2 linked regions of the Tolumonas auensis DSM 9187 genome follow. The protein of the gene in region 2 interacts with the protein of the main gene of each other region in a pairwise test. Links are inferred from orthologs where the notes say so. Each region holds a gene or a part of one and is shown on either strand. Other genes may lie near its edges. The genes, in order: ileS and rbsB.

The links.
Region 1: the proteins of rbsB (region 2) and ileS interact in binary tests that used the Escherichia coli proteins (3 or more experiments, as listed by UniProt). The link is inferred for Tolumonas auensis DSM 9187 from one-to-one orthologs.

What each region holds. Positions count from the first base shown.
Region 1 is NC_012691.1:3,235,384-3,239,091, reverse strand. The notes cover bases 285-3,669. They hold ileS (isoleucine--tRNA ligase), read left to right. Parts: upstream 285-652; coding sequence 653-3,469; downstream 3,470-3,669. Other genes in these bases: lspA (signal peptidase II), read left to right, coding at 3,466-3,669; ribF (bifunctional riboflavin kinase/FAD synthetase), read left to right, coding at 285-647. Also shown: more of ribF, read left to right, coding at 1-284; more of lspA, read left to right, coding at 3,670-3,708. UniProt on the Escherichia coli protein: Catalyzes the attachment of isoleucine to tRNA(Ile). As IleRS can inadvertently accommodate and process structurally similar amino acids such as valine, to avoid such errors it has two additional distinct tRNA(Ile)-dependent editing activities.
Region 2 is NC_012691.1:642,449-645,646, reverse strand. Bases 1-2,875 are described here. They hold rbsB (ribose ABC transporter substrate-binding protein RbsB), read right to left. Parts: upstream 1,942-2,875; coding sequence 1,060-1,941; downstream 1-1,059. Other genes in these bases: rbsC (ribose ABC transporter permease), read right to left, coding at 1,970-2,875; rbsK (ribokinase), read right to left, coding at 83-1,006; TOLA_RS02975 (substrate-binding domain-containing protein), read right to left, coding at 1-77. Also shown: more of rbsC, read right to left, coding at 2,876-2,956; ribose ABC transporter ATP-binding protein RbsA, read right to left, coding at 2,953-3,198. UniProt on the Escherichia coli protein: Part of the ABC transporter complex RbsABC involved in ribose import. Binds ribose. Also serves as the primary chemoreceptor for chemotaxis.

The sequences.
Region 1 (3,708 bases), 2.6 Mb from region 2 along the record:
CTGCTCAGTTCATTGAACAGATCCTGGTACGCAAACTGTCGGTGCGTTTTCTGGTGATTGGCGATGATTTTCGTTTCGGTTTACACCGCAGCGGTGATTTTGCTTTATTAGTTGAAGCCGGTAAGCGACATGGTTTTCAGGTATTAAGCACGGATACGTTGCTGCATGATCAGCAACGGGTCAGCAGCACATTGTTACGTGAAGCATTGCGGGATGGCCGTTTGGCGGACGTTGAGCTCATGCTGGGACATCCGTACAGTATTTCCGGACGCGTAGCTCACGGTGCTAAACTGGGACGAACTATTGGTTTTCCTACCGCCAATATTCATCTGAAAAGGCTGGTGGTGCCTATTCAGGGCGTGTATGCCGTTCAGATCCTGATTGCGGGTAAGATGCACTTCGGTGTGGCTAATATCGGATTTCGTCCGACGGTCAGTGGAACACGCTCACAATTAGAAGTACACATTTTTGATTTTAAAGACGATTTGTATGGTAAGCAGTTACAAATCCGGGTATGCCACAAATTGCGGGATGAACAGAAATTTCCTTCATTTACCGCATTACAAACACAGATAACAGCGGACGCCCGGCAGGCCAGACAATGGTTTGGTTTGCCGGATGCCAGTGTTGAACCTGATGGAATTTAGGACTGATGAGCGACTATAAACATACTTTGAACCTGCCGGAAACCGCGTTTCCGATGCGTGGCGATCTGGCGAAACGTGAGCCGGAAATGCTGAAAAACTGGTACAAACAAGATTTGTACGGGGCGATCCGCAAAGCCAAGGCAGGTAAAAAATCATTCATTCTGCATGATGGCCCGCCTTACGCTAACGGCAGCATTCATATTGGTCACTCCGTCAATAAGATCCTGAAAGATATTATTATTAAATCCAAAGGGTTATCCGGTTTTGATTCTCCGTACATTCCGGGTTGGGACTGTCATGGTCTGCCAATCGAACTGAAAGTGGAAGGTATGGTTGGGAAACCGGGTGAGAAGGTTACCGCTGCCCAGTTCCGTGAAGAGTGCCGTAAATATGCCAAGACTCAGGTAGAGGCACAGAAAACCGATTTTATCCGTCTTGGTGTGCTGGGCGACTGGGAACATCCGTATCTGACGATGGATTTCAACACTGAAGCCAACATCATCCGTTCTTTGAGCAAAATCATTGCTAACGGTCATCTGCACAAAGGTTCTAAACCGGTGCACTGGTGTACCGATTGTGGTTCGGCATTGGCTGAAGCGGAAGTTGAATACTACGATAAAAAATCACCGGCGATAGATGTCCGTTTCCGTGCCGAAGATGAAGCGCTGGTGGCTGGCAAGTTTGCGGCTGCCGGTGAAGGTCCGTTATCTGTCGTTATTTGGACCACAACCCCCTGGACGCTGCCTGCTAACCGCGGTGTCGCATTACATCCGGAACTGGAGTATGTGCTGGTTCAGGTCAATGGTGAGCAGCCGGAACGTCTGGTGCTGGGTGCTGCGCTGTATGAGTCAGTATTAGCCCGCGCCAAAATCACTGATTTCACCATTCTGGGTCGTTGTGCGGGTGCAGATCTGGAACTGCTGCGTTTCCATCATCCGTTCTATGATTTCACTGTACCGGTTGTGCTGGGTGATCACGTAACGACGGATTCCGGTACCGGCGCGGTACACACTGCACCAGGTCATGGTCAGGAAGACTTTGTGGTTGGTAAAAAATACGATCTGGAAGTGGCTAACCCTGTTGCAGGTAATGGTACTTATTTAGCGGATACGCCATTGTTTGCCGGTCAGCATGTATTCAAAGCCAACGATAAAGTCGTTGATGTGCTGCGTGAGCACGGTGCACTGCTGCATCATGAAGCTTATCTGCACTCTTATCCGCATTGCTGGCGCCATAAAACGCCGATTATTTTCCGTGCTACCCCTCAGTGGTTTATCAGCATGGAACAGGCTGGCTTGCGTCAGAAAGCATTGTCCGAGATTAAGGGCGTGCGCTGGATCCCTGAATGGGGTCAGAACCGTATTGAAGCGATGGTAGAAAACCGTCCGGACTGGTGTATCTCTCGTCAGCGTACCTGGGGTGTGCCTATCGCGTTGTTTGTGCATAAAGAGACTCAGGCACTGCATCCGCGCGCGCTGGAACTGATGGAAGAAGTCGCCAAACGTGTCGAAGCTAAAGGCATTCAGGCATGGTGGGATCTGGATCCTGCTGAGTTGCTGGGTGCTGAAGCTGCCGATTACGAGAAAGTCCCGGATACACTGGATGTCTGGTTTGACTCAGGTTCAACACATGCATCTGTGGTTGATGTGCGTCCTGAATTCAATGGCCATGCAGCAGATATGTATCTGGAAGGTTCAGATCAGCATCGTGGCTGGTTCATGTCTTCCCTGATGATTGGTGTCGCCATGAAACATCAGGCACCTTACCGTCAGGTGCTGACCCACGGTTTTACTGTGGATGGTCATGGTCGCAAGATGTCGAAGTCGCTGGGTAACGTCGTTAGCCCGCAAGACGTCATGAACAAGCTGGGTGCGGATATTCTGCGTCTGTGGGTCGCCTCAACCGATTATACCGGTGAAATGACCGTATCTGATGAGATCCTGAAACGCTCTGCGGATGCGTATCGTCGTATCCGTAACACCGCCCGTTTCTTCCTGGCGAACCTGAATGGTTTCAATCCTGAAACTGACATGGTGCAGCCAGAAGAGATGGTTGTGCTGGATCGTTGGGCTGTCAGCCGAGCCAAGGCAGTTCAGGAAGAAATCATCGCCGCTTACGATAACTATGATTTCCATATTGTGACCCAGAAACTGATGCAGTTCTGTTCCGTGGAAATGGGTTCTTTCTATCTGGATATCATCAAAGATCGTCAGTACACCGCCAAAGCAGACAGTATTGCCCGTCGTTCTTGTCAGACCGCATTGTTCCATATCGTGGAAGCAATGGTTCGCTGGTTGGCGCCAATCATGAGCTTTACTGCCGAAGAAATTTGGAAACTGTTGCCAGGTCAGCGCGATCAGTTCGTGATGACAGGCGAATGGTATACTGGCTTGTTTGCTATGCAGGCAGGCGAAGCGCTGGATGATAATGTGTGGGCGGATTTATTAACCGTTCGTGCGGAAGTCAACAAAGCGCTGGAAGTGGCACGTAACGATAAACTGATCGGCAGTTCCCTGCAGGCGGAAGTTACTCTGTTTGCCAACGCTGAGCTGGCGGCGAAGTTACGTCTGCTGAGTGATGAACTGCGTTTCGTGTTACTGACCTCTAAAGCAGCAGTACAGGATGCGGATGCGCAGCCGGAAAATACTCAGGCAACGGAAGTTGCTGGTTTGTGGTTACAGGTTGCGGTGAGTAGTGCGGCGAAGTGTGAACGCTGCTGGCACCATGTTGACGATGTAGGCTCTCATGAAGGTCACGGTGATATTTGTGGCCGTTGCGTTACTAACGTGGCTGGAGAAGGCGAAGTTCGCCGTTTTGCATGATGAGCTTACTGACTGGAACAGGTCTGCGCTGGATGTGGCTGGCAGTATTTGCCATTGTGCTGGATCAGGCCGCGAAGCTGGCGATTATGCAGCACATTCCTTATGGACACGGAGTGGTCATCACTCCGTTCTTTAATCTGGTGCATGTCTATAACACTGGCGCGGCATTTAGTTTTCTGGCGGATGCAGAAGGCTGGCAACGGTGGTTATTCAGCGGGTTAGCCATTGTGATTTCCGGG
Region 2 (3,198 bases):
CGCGTGTTGTTCACCACATGTGAAACCGTGGAGGTTGAAACACCCGCTAACCGGGCGACATCTTTCATGGTGGCCAAAATTGCTAACTCCTTGCTGCCAGAAACGCATCCACCTCAGATCTTACCGGAATCGAAGGTTGTGCGCCGGAACGGGTCACGGAAATCGCCGCAGCTGCATGCGCAAAACGAATCGCCTGGCGTAATGGCAACCCTTCCAGCTCTGCCGTGACCAAAGCGCCGTTAAAGGTATCGCCCGCCGCCGTGGTATCCAGCGCCTGTACCCGGAAACCAGGGATCAGTTCACCTTTGCCCTGTTCACTCACCCAAACCCCTCTGGCACCTAACGTAATTAACACCGTACTTATGCCATAGGTATGCAGGACATCCGCCGCTTTTTGTGCGTCCTGTTCGGTGTCAACGACCACGCCCGTCAGCGCCTGCGCTTCTGTTTCATTGGGGGTGATGACATCGACCAGCCGTAACAGTGATTCCGGTAATGCCTGGGCCGGAGCCGGATTCAGGATCACTTTTGTTCCCGCAATTCTTGCCGTCTGTGCGGCCGCTTCCACCGTGCTTAGCGGACTTTCCAGCTGCATCAGCAACACATCCGCATCAGCGATCAATGGCAGATGCGGTTGCAGGCGGGCGGGCGTTAGTTCTGCATTGGCACCGGCAGAAATACCGATGCAGTTTTCTCCATCCGCGGAAACCCAGATCATGGCAACGCCGGTGGTGGTGCCTTCTATCGCCATCACCGCCTGAGTATCAATACCGTCTGCCGCAAACTGCTCCCGCATGCGGGCACCGATATCATCACTGCCCACACAGGCAATGAAAGCAATATCGGCGCCAGTACGGCCAGCCGCGACGGCCTGATTCGCCCCCTTGCCGCCATAAGCAATGTGATAACCGCTTCCGACCAGCGTTTCACCTGGTTTCGGAAAGCGGGGTACAGATAATACGTGGTCGGCATTCACGCTGCCGAGAACGACCAGTTTTTTGCTCATCTTCTGCTCCGGCAAAAAAAAAGTACCCGCACAAAGGCGGGTACAGACTGACATTATTTAGAAATTACTTTCAGTGGTACCGGAATATTGGCCGGAACAGTCTCACCTTTCAGTACTTTATCGGCTGTTTCGACACCAATCGCACCAATCTGATCCGGTTGCTGCGCAATGGTTGCGGCCATCATGCCTTTCTCCACAGCTTTCATACCGTCATCGGTACCATCAAATCCGACCACCAGCACTTTATCTTTACCGGCAGCCTGCAGTGCACGAACAGCACCTAATGCCATTTCATCATTCTGGGCAAAGACAGCCTGCACATCCCCATTACCAGACAGCAGGTTTTCCATGACGTTCAGGCCTTTGGTGCGATCAAAATCTGCGGGTTGGCTGGCCAGGATGTCGAAACTATGCGCATCCGCAGCTTGTTTGAATCCGGCGCCACGATCACGGGCCGCCGAAGTTCCGGCAATCCCTTCCAGCTGGATAATTTTGGCTTTTTCACCCAGTTTAGTAGCAATGAAGTCACCCGCCATTTTACCGCCCGCGATATTATCGGAAGCGATATGGCTCACGACGGTGCCTTTATTAGCGCCACGATCCAGTGTCAAGACCGGCAATTTCGCTTTGTTCGCCATGGCAATCGCATTACCGACGGCATCCGAATCAGTCGGGTTAATCAGTAATATTTTCACCCCACGAACGGTTAAATCTTCCACATTAGCCAGCTCTTTGGCAGGGTCATTCTGAGAATCCAGTACCAGCAGGTCGTAACCCAGCTCTTTGGCCTTGGCTTCCGCACCGTCTTTCAGTGTCACAAAGAACGGGTTGTTCAGTGTGGAAACCACCAGTGCCATTGTATCTTTCGCCATCGCGGAGACGGATACTGAACTACTCAACACCACAGCAGAAACCAGAGTTGCTAACTTTTTCATATTCATAGCTTTTTCCTCGATTCAGGGGTTATTTACTGCTCTTGTGATCAATCAGTACTGCCAGCAGAATTACTGTCGCTTTGACAATCATCTGGTAGTAAGAAGAAACATCGAGCAGGTTCAGAGCATTGTTTAGAAAGCCGATAATGAAAGCACCGATCAGGGTTCCCGAGATCCGTCCTTTACCACCAGCGAGACTGGTACCGCCCAGAACAACGGCAGCGATAGCATCCAGTTCATAGCCTGTGCCGGCAGTGGGTTGTGCAGATGACAAACGGGAGGTCACGATGATCCCGGCCAGCGCAGACAAGAAACCACAAGCGGCATAGACAATGATTTTGATCCGGTCGACATTAATACCGGAGAGACTGGTCGCCGCTTCATTGCCGCCCAGGGCATAAATGTAGCGACCAATACGAGTATGATTCAGCAGATACCAGGCTGTCGCGAATACCACCACCATCAGCCAGACAGGAACCGGAATACCGAACAGATAGCCGGTACCAAACCAGGCAAAAGCATCGGATGCATCAGAGAAACCGGTGCTGATCGGACGACCATCGGTAAATACCAAAGTAGCGCCACGCAGCAAAGTCATAGTGACCAAAGTGGCAATAAATGCCTGCACCCGGCCTTTCGCGATGATCACACCACTGACCCCGCCGAGCAGTGCACCCGCCAGTAACACAACCGGTACGGTCACAAAGATCGGTAACTCGTGCCCCAGCATCGCAGCGGCAAATGCGCCACACAATGCCAGCACCGAGCCCACCGACAAATCAATACCGGCCGTCAGGATCACCAGCGTCATGCCGACCGCCATGATGGCGTTGACCGACGTCTGACGCAGAATATTCAGCAGGTTATCGACGGTAAAGAAGTTAGGGTTTAATGCGGAAACTACCGCGATCAGAATCAAAAGGGCAATCAGAGCTTTCTGTTCTAACCACCATTGTTTACTGAACCAGCGGGATGAATCAGAGTTAGATTTAGCGTTCATGGTTTGAGTACTCATGCTGCGTGTTGTCCTACCGTTTTACCAACGGCACAGGCCATCAGTCGTTCCTGGGTCGCTTCAGCGCGATCAAATTCACCACAAATTTTCCCTTCGTGCATCACCAGTATCCGATCACTCATGCCCAGCACTTCCGGCATTTCGGATGAGACCAGAATGATGCTTAAGCCTTCCTGCTTAAATTGATTGATCAGCTGGTAAATCTCTTTCTTGGCACCGACATCCACGCCACGGGTCGGTTC